DNA from 2 places in the Ferdinandcohnia sp. FSL W7-1320 genome. Region 1 is predicted to be linked to the other one. Evidence: a T-box and tRNA genes for the amino acid it is inferred to sense, from the RefSeq annotation. Region 1 holds a T-box; the other holds one or more tRNA genes.
What was found. A T-box is a leader RNA that pairs with one kind of tRNA and senses whether it is charged. The one in region 1 lies ahead of argS (arginine--tRNA ligase), so its partner is inferred to be a tRNA-Arg.
Positions count from the first base shown of each region.

Region 2: it encodes a tRNA-Arg, which carries the amino acid that the T-box ahead of argS (arginine--tRNA ligase) is inferred to sense. The anticodon was not compared.

Region 1 covers NZ_JBBPAM010000001.1:3,921,170-3,925,388, reverse strand. Annotated here, with positions in the region: gene NST91_RS19320 (MGMT family protein) at 1-177, shown strand, start outside; gene argS (arginine--tRNA ligase) at 206-1,891, opposite strand; T-box leader at 1,933-2,220, opposite strand; gene NST91_RS19310 (M48 family metallopeptidase) at 2,384-3,646, shown strand; gene aceB (malate synthase A) at 3,846-4,219, shown strand, end outside.
Region 2 covers NZ_JBBPAM010000001.1:1,089,851-1,094,069, forward strand. Annotated here, with positions in the region: gene whiA (DNA-binding protein WhiA) at 1-564, shown strand, start outside; gene NST91_RS05585 (HPr family phosphocarrier protein) at 712-969, shown strand; gene clpP (ATP-dependent Clp endopeptidase proteolytic subunit ClpP) at 1,014-1,604, opposite strand; tRNA gene NST91_RS05595 (tRNA-Arg) at 1,864-1,935, shown strand; gene NST91_RS05600 (hypothetical protein) at 2,224-2,400, opposite strand; gene rpoN (RNA polymerase factor sigma-54) at 2,601-3,905, shown strand; gene NST91_RS05610 (glutaredoxin family protein) at 3,931-4,173, shown strand.

The DNA of each region.
Region 1 (4,219 bases):
CATTCGATGAGTAAGAAATATAACCTTCCTTGGTTCCGGGTTATCAACTCCAAGGGTGAAATTGCAATTGCAGATGAGGAAACACGTGCTGCTCAAGCCATTTACCTACAGGATGAAGGGATAGAGGTTATTAACGGCATTATAGATTTGAAAAAATATCAGTATCATCCAGAATAAGAGCCCGGGACACAAGGTCCTGGGCTAACTACATTTCTTCTGGAGCTTTTACTCCTAGCAATCGTAACCCTTCTTTCAGTACGATGGTAACAGAACGTACCAATGCAATCCGATCGTTCATTTCTTCATCCACATGAAGAACCTTTACATGACTATAATACTTATTGAATTCTTGAGAGAGCTCTATTACATATTTTGCAATTACTGAAGGCTCATACTGCTGCATACTTCTTTGGATGGTTGCCGGGAAATCCATCAGAAGCTTCACAACTGACCAGCTTTGCGAATCGGAAAGTCCATTTGTTATTTCTCCTGAAACCTTCGCCTTTCTTAAAATAGAGCAGCCTCTTGCGTGAGTATATTGAACATAAGGTCCTGTAGTTCCTTCAAATTTAAGCATTTCCTCTAGTGAGAATTCAATATTGTTAAGTCGTTCATTCTTTAAGTCATGGAAAATGATTGCACCCAAACCGACCATTTTCGAAATTTCATCTTTGTTATCGAGACTGGGGTTTTTCTGTTCAATGTTTTGCTTTGCGAGCTCGATTGCTTCCTTCATAACATTTTCTAACAGAACTATTTTTCCTTTTCGAGTCGACATTTTCTTTCCATCTTTGAGGATGAAGCCAAATGGAACATGGACCATATCGTTTGCCCACTGATAACCCATTTTTTCAAGTACTAGAAAGATTTGTTTAAAATGCAAGCTTTGCTCATGTCCTACTACATAGATTGCTTTAGCAAAATGGTAGTTATCTTGACGATAGATGGCTGCTGTTACATCTCTGGTGGCATAAAGGGTTGCACCGTCAGATTTTTTTATTAAACAAGGTGGTAGATTTTGTTCAGATAAATCAACTACCTCTGCCCCTTGTGACGGTGTCAAAAGATTTTTCTTATTTAGCAATTCAACAGTAGTCTCCATTTTGTCATTATAAAAGGCTTCTCCATTAAAGGAATCGAATTCTACATCTAGCAGGGAATAAATACGTGAAAACTCCTTTAATGATTCCTCTCTAAACCAACGCCATAGGTTTAAGGCTTCTTCGTTTCCTTCTTCAAGCAATTTGAACCACATTCTTGCTTCAGCCTCAAGTTGAGGATTTGTCTGGGCTTCATCGTGGAAACGAACATAAAGCTGTAGCAACTCCGTTATCGGGTTTTTTCTAACGGCCTCATCATTCCCCCAAAGTTTATAAGCTACAATGAGTTTTCCAAATTGTGTACCCCAATCTCCAAGATGATTAATCCGGAGCGGCTGATAGCCACATTTCTCGACAATCTTGGCAAGCGAATTTCCGATAACAGTTGAACGCAAATGCCCCATTGAAAAAGGCTTTGCGATATTTGGTGAGGAAAAATCAATGGTTATTGTCGCTCCTTGACCAAAGCTGTGGCTTCCGTAATTAGACTCTTTGGCAAGAATGGTTTGAAGAATATATTTGCTTATTTCCTGTTTGTTTAGAAAACAGTTTACATATGGCCCTTCTGCAACAACCTTTTCAAAAAGGGAGTCTTGAATTAAAGGTGCCATTTCCTGTGCAATAACAGCGGGTGATTTTCGCAAGTGCTTTGCAAGTGCAAAACAAGGAAATGCTAAATCACCTTGTTCCTGAAATTTTGGTTTTTCAATAAGTTTTATTACTTCTTCAAATGATAAAACAGCTTGTAGTTGCTTTGATAACGCTTCGGCATACATTTGTATAACATTCATTATCTAACCTCCTTTAAAAGTATAAAAAAATCCCGTCTCTTAAAAGAGACGAGATTTACCCGCGGTACCACTCAAATTGTTCACGATGAACCTAACTTAGTAAGTAACGGGTTCCCCCGGCACACCCTACTAAAGGATGTTCAAAAGATTCGGTGAAAATGACAGATCAAATTACTTCGTCCTTTTCATCCTTCTTTTTGAACTACACTATAAAAGTTTCAGGTGGGCTTCTCAGAAGTGCGGTTCATCTTGATTTCACCATTGGGCTTCCACCATCCCCAACTCGCTATCGGTTACATCAGGACTACTCTCTTCATCACAGAATTTCGATTATATTTCATTCATGATAACTAATTATGGATTAGAAATCAATGAGTTTTTTATACGCTTATATTGTCAAAAATGAAGATATGAGGAAAGTCATTGTTCTATCTGGCCCTACTTTTAACTAAAATACTAGTAAGAGGGTTGTACATAAAGGGGGACAGCATAGTGAAAAAAGTAATTGGATGGTCACTTGGAATTTATCTCATCTTTGGTTTATTTATAGCGTGGTATTTATTTTTTGGAGCAAATACGGACATACCTGCGCAGCTGAAAGGAAGTCCAGCGGACCCACAAACATTTATGAATAATCGTGAGCTTTTACTAAGTGAAGAGTATTCACAAATTAGAAACCTTTTGTTTTTCCTGTCAGTACCGTTTGAATGGATGATTTATATACTTGTTCTCGTGATTGGGATTTCAGCAAAATTCCGTGATTGGTCAAAAGTATCAGCAAAGTTTTCAATCCTACAAACAGCGATTTATTTATTTTGGCTTTCCTTGTTGGTTGAAGTATTATCATTTCCACTATCATGGATTAGCTACAATGTTTCAAAAACATATAATATTACTGTACAGACCACTCAAAGCTGGATGAAGGACCTATTAATTGATTTTTGGGTGAATTACGCGTTAATGATTGTAATTGTGGGCGTCTTGTTTTGGTTGATTCGAAGAAATGAGAAAAGATGGTGGTTCCATGCATGGCTTCTATCAATCCCATTCTCCATGTTTCTCATGTTTGTACAACCAGTTATTATAGACCCACTTTACAACGATTTTTTTCCATTAACCAATAAAGAGTTAGAAACAAAGATTCTGGAGATGGCAGATCGTGCGGAAATTCCTGCAGACCATGTATTTGAAGTGAATATGTCCGAAAAAACAAATGCTCTTAATGCATATGTAACCGGAATAGGGTCTAATTCGCGAATTGTGCTTTGGGATACAACACTTCAACGTCTAAGTGAAGATGAAATATTATTTATTATGGCCCATGAGATGGGGCATTACGTAATGAAACATATTTATATTGGAATTGCTGGTTATTTGCTATTAACCTTAGTTGGACTCTTTATGATTAGTAAGCTTATGTCTTATATGGTAAGAAAATGGGGTCAACTGTTTAAGATAACAAGTGTAAAAGATATTGCCGTTCTTCCAGTGTTTCTATTGTTAATCTCTGTTTTAAGTTTTGTTTCAGACCCAGTTTCAAATGCTGTTTCAAGACACCAGGAAAAGTCAGCTGATTTGTACGCTCTTGAAATGACGGAGGATAACAAGGCAGCAGTTTCGTCCTTCCAGGAATTATCAAAGGCTGGTCTAAGTCAAGTGAATCCACCATTCCTAGTGAAGATGTTTAGATATGGACACCCAACAATGCTTGAAAGGATTACGTATACAAACGAATTTGAAAAGAATGAGAAATAACCAAAATAGCTTTGTTTTCAGAGTGAAATCTGTTAACAAGGCTTTCTTTTTTTATATTGTTATAGTACAGAATTACTATTTTTTAATTGTTATATAAAAAAATACAGAAAAATGTTCCAATTTCAAAAAGTCTGTTATATAATACTTCTGTATTTAATAATCTGTATTATAACAATTTAAGGAAGGTGTTAGGGACAAAATGACGACACAAACCTCAGGAATTCAGATCATGGGAAAGATGAATGAGCAGTATGAAGAAATTTTGACACCCCAGGCATTGAACTTCATTGAAAAACTAGAGAGGAACTTTGGAGAAAGAAGGAAACAACTTGTAGAAAAGAGACAGCAAAGACAAAACGAAATCGATAGTGGAAAGATGCCAACATTTTTGCCTGAAACAGAGCATATCCGAACTGGAGATTGGACAGTTGCGCAGATTCCAAAAGACTTAGAGGATCGGCGAGTTGAAATTACTGGCCCAGTCGATCGAAAAATGATTATTAATGCACTAAATTCAGGGGCAAAAGTATTTATGGCTGATTTTGAAGATGCTACCTCTCCTACTTGGAATAA
Region 2 (4,219 bases), 2.8 Mb from region 1:
TTACGCGGAGCTTTTTTAGCAGGTGGCTCTGTTAATAACCCAGAAACATCCTCGTACCATCTTGAGATTTTTTCATTATATAAAGAACACAATGACTCACTTTGTGAATTGATGAACGTTTTTGATCTCAACGCTAAAACGTTAGAACGAAAAAAAGGTTTCATCACCTACTTAAAAGAAGCAGAAAAAATCACAGAGTTCCTAAATGTCATTGGTGCGCATCAGGCATTGCTTCGTTTCGAGGATGTTCGAATTGTCCGTGACATGAGAAATTCGGTGAACCGCCTCGTCAATTGTGAAACAGCTAACCTTAATAAAACTATTGGGGCATCGATTCGTCAGGTGGAAAACATTCGATACATTGAAGAAACAGTCGGACTAGGCATTCTACCCGATAAATTAAGAGAAATTGCGGAGCTTCGCGTCGCCTATCAGGATGTCACACTTAAAGAGTTAGGCGAAATGGTAACATCAGGCCAGATTAGTAAGTCGGGCATTAATCACCGACTTCGAAAAATCGATGAAATTGCTGATAAGCTACGAGCGGGCCAATCTATAAAGTGAGCACATTGCTCACTTGGAGAAAAATAAAGCGTTATCATTTTTAAATAAAATATGAAACCTTTAGAGCTCAACCTACGTATTAATAGGAAATACTAAAAAAAAACACAACTTAAGAATGTACAGAAAAATTTGAGGAGGAAGAAACGAATGGTGGAAAGACAAGTTGAGGTTGCTTTAAGAACGGGGTTACAAGCACGTCCTGCAGCGATGTTTGTTCAGGAAGCAAATAAATTTTCTGCAGATATCTTTTTAGAGAAAGATGGAAAAAAGGTAAATGCAAAAAGTATCATGGGTCTAATGAGCTTAGCAGTTGGCAGCGGTACAACAGTTACATTAATTGCTGATGGAAATGATGAAGAAGCAGCGGTTGAAGCATTAACTGAATTTGTTCAAAAAGAAGCATAAAAAAATCCTCTCACGATTAGATGTGAGAGGATTTTTATTATTTCTTATTTATTGTCTTGTGGGAACATAACCTTGTCGATTAATCCGTATTCCATTGCTTTTTCAGCAGTCATGAAGTTATCGCGGTCAGTGTCTTTTTCAATAATTTCTAGTGGTTGACCAGTACGCTCAGCTAAAATTTTGTTTAGCTTATCGCGTAGGAATAAGATACGCTTAGCCGCAATTTCGATTTCAGTTGCTTGCCCTTGTGCTCCACCAAGTGGTTGGTGAATCATAACTTCACTGTTAGGAAGCGCAAAACGCTTGCCTTTTTCACCAGCAGCAAGTAAGAAAGCACCCATAGAAGCAGCCATACCAATACAGATTGTAGAAACCTTTGGCTTAATGAACTGCATTGTGTCATAAATAGCCATACCAGCTGTAATCGAACCACCAGGGCTGTTAATGTATAAAGAAATATCTTTTTCAGGATCCTCAGCTGCTAAGAACAATAACTGAGACACAATTGAGTTAGCCACATTATCATCAATGGCACTTCCAAGCATGATAATACGGTCTTTTAATAAACGTGAGTAAATATCATAGGCGCGTTCTCCACGGTTTGTTTGCTCAATAACTGTAGGGATTAAATTCATTTAACTTCCTCCTTCAAAACAAATTAAAAACTTTACTACTATGTATTTCCATCATACAATTAAGGTCAGTAAAGGTCAAACAATTCGCTTTACTAACTTATCTTATTCTACAAACATTTATGACATACCTTTATCGATGTGAAAAAAACTAAATTTCATACGTATACCATCATAACCGAATCGGAGTGTTTTAAAACATACATCTTGCAATCAAATGCGTTCTAGCCTATAATGATGAGTGCAGTTTCTATTCAGACATGCCCTCGTAGTGTAGTGGATAGCACAAGAGATTCCGGTTCTCTTATCGTGGGTTCGAATCCTGCCGAGGGCGCTAATGAAGAAAGGACCAGAGTAAAATCTGGTCCTTTTTGCGTATTATGGTATTGGTACCTTTTTTCGTAAAATAGTTGAGGGGGGACACAAACGCATGAATCGTACCCTTACGAGCCGGAAATCGAGCCAAAAGGGAACACAAACGTGCTAATCGTACCCTTACAAGTCAGAAATCAACCTAAAAGGTAATGTAAACGCGAATCATACCCTCTTCAGCAAACAATCAGACTACGTTGGCATAGATATCCCCCGCCCATCACGTCGCCAAAGTTCCATCTCCAAATCGCTAATTATCCTTATACCCTAATGTTCCTTCGTACACATCCTCGTCAACTGGGTTCACAGCCCACATTGTTTGAATGGGATCAAATTCAGTTGCGAACTCTTCGTTGTTTTTCGCTTTTTTTGCTTCATCCAAAGTCCCCGTCACCGGGCCGGTATACATAATCTCATTTTTTTTCAATTCAAATCACCTCTTTAAAGTAGATTCTTTCAAAAAATGCATAAAAATGCGTGCTAAAATTTAACTTTTTCGATACCATAGAAGTAAGCTAAAATTAGCGATAGAACCTCTTCGATAAAATGAGGTTGTTCATTACAATAAGAAAAGTAAACGCTTCCATTTTAATACAACTCAGGGGAAGGGGGAAAACGAGAGTGAATATGCAAACTGGACTTTTTCAACAGCAATCATTAAAGCTAGTCATGACAAAGGAGCTAACTCAAGCTATAACTCTTTTACAATACTCTTCTTTGGATCTGACTAAATTTCTAGAAGAGCAAACATTAGAAAATCCCCTAATAGAAGTAAAACAAACGGATTTTAATAGAGTAATGAAATCAAAGGTCAAAAATGAATCCTATACAAATCCGATTGACTATATTGGAAAAAAAGAAACAACCCTTTATGAACATTTGCTTACACAACTTTCATATATGAAAGTGAACACCGAAAAAAAGCGAACGATGGAGTATATAATTCAACTTTTGGATAGCAACGGTTATCTGTATTTTCCGGAGGAGGAGATTGCAAAGGACCTTAATACCGATACAGAAACCATCGAAAGTGCAATTCACTATATTCAAAGTCTAGATCCGATTGGGGTAGGGGCAAGGTCCTTACAGGAATGCCTACTTCTACAACTCAGGAAATTGCCAAAGCGGAATAGTCTTGCTGAAACAATTATTCAGGACTATTTTGAAGAATTCGCAGAAAAGTCCTGGAAGGAAATCGCAAAGCAACTTGATGTAAAGCTCTTTGATATTCAACAGATTTTTGACTTTATCCAAACTCTTCAGCCGAGACCAGGTGCAGCTTTTCATGGAGGAGAAGCACAATATATTGTTCCTGACTTTGATATTCAAGTTGAAAATGGTGCTGTCATCATGAACATGCACGATTCATATTTACCAAAGGTTTCGTTGAATCTTCAGTATTACCAACATTTCATACAAGAAAAAGATTCAAAAACTAAATCCTATCTTCAAGAAAAAGTGGACCAGTGCCAATGGATTATGAGAAGTTTGGAGCAGAGAAAACTCACCTTACAAAATGTCATGAACGAAATCATCAATCGCCAACTGGACTTTTTTCTAAAAGGACCAGCTCATCTAAAACCGCTTATAATGAGTGATGTTGCACAAAGTTTAGACATTCATGAATCAACTGTAAGCCGTGCAGTAAAAGATAAATTTGTGCAAACTCCATTTGGTATCTTCGAAATGAAATATTTCTTTAGTCGCAACATCCAGACAACGGGTTCAACCGACACGTCATCAACTCAGGTTAAGAACGTTTTAAAAGAGTTGATTGATGAGGAAAATAAACAAAAGCCTTTGTCAGACCAGGATATTGTCAGTATACTTAAGGAGGAGCATGGTATTCTTGTGTCCAGAAGAACAATTGCAAAATACCGTGATCAATTAAATATACCATCTTCATCGAAGCGAAAAAGATACAGCAAGTAGATTGGAAGTGTAACAGTTGAGACGCATTCAAGTCACCATGTATTCAAAAGATAATTGCTCCCTTTGTACAAAAGCGAGGCGGGTTATCGAGGAATTAAGTGAGGAATTTCCATTAGAACTCAATGAGGTTGATATTTATAAAGATGATGAACTTCTTGAAAAATATCAAATCATGATTCCGGTTATCGAAATTGACGGAAACGAAGTGGAGTATGGGATTATCCATAAAGAAGTCATTCAAGAGTATCTAAGTAAATATTTAAAATAATCTGACTGCCTAAAAAATAGGCAGTTTATTTATTGCATTCTTTTAA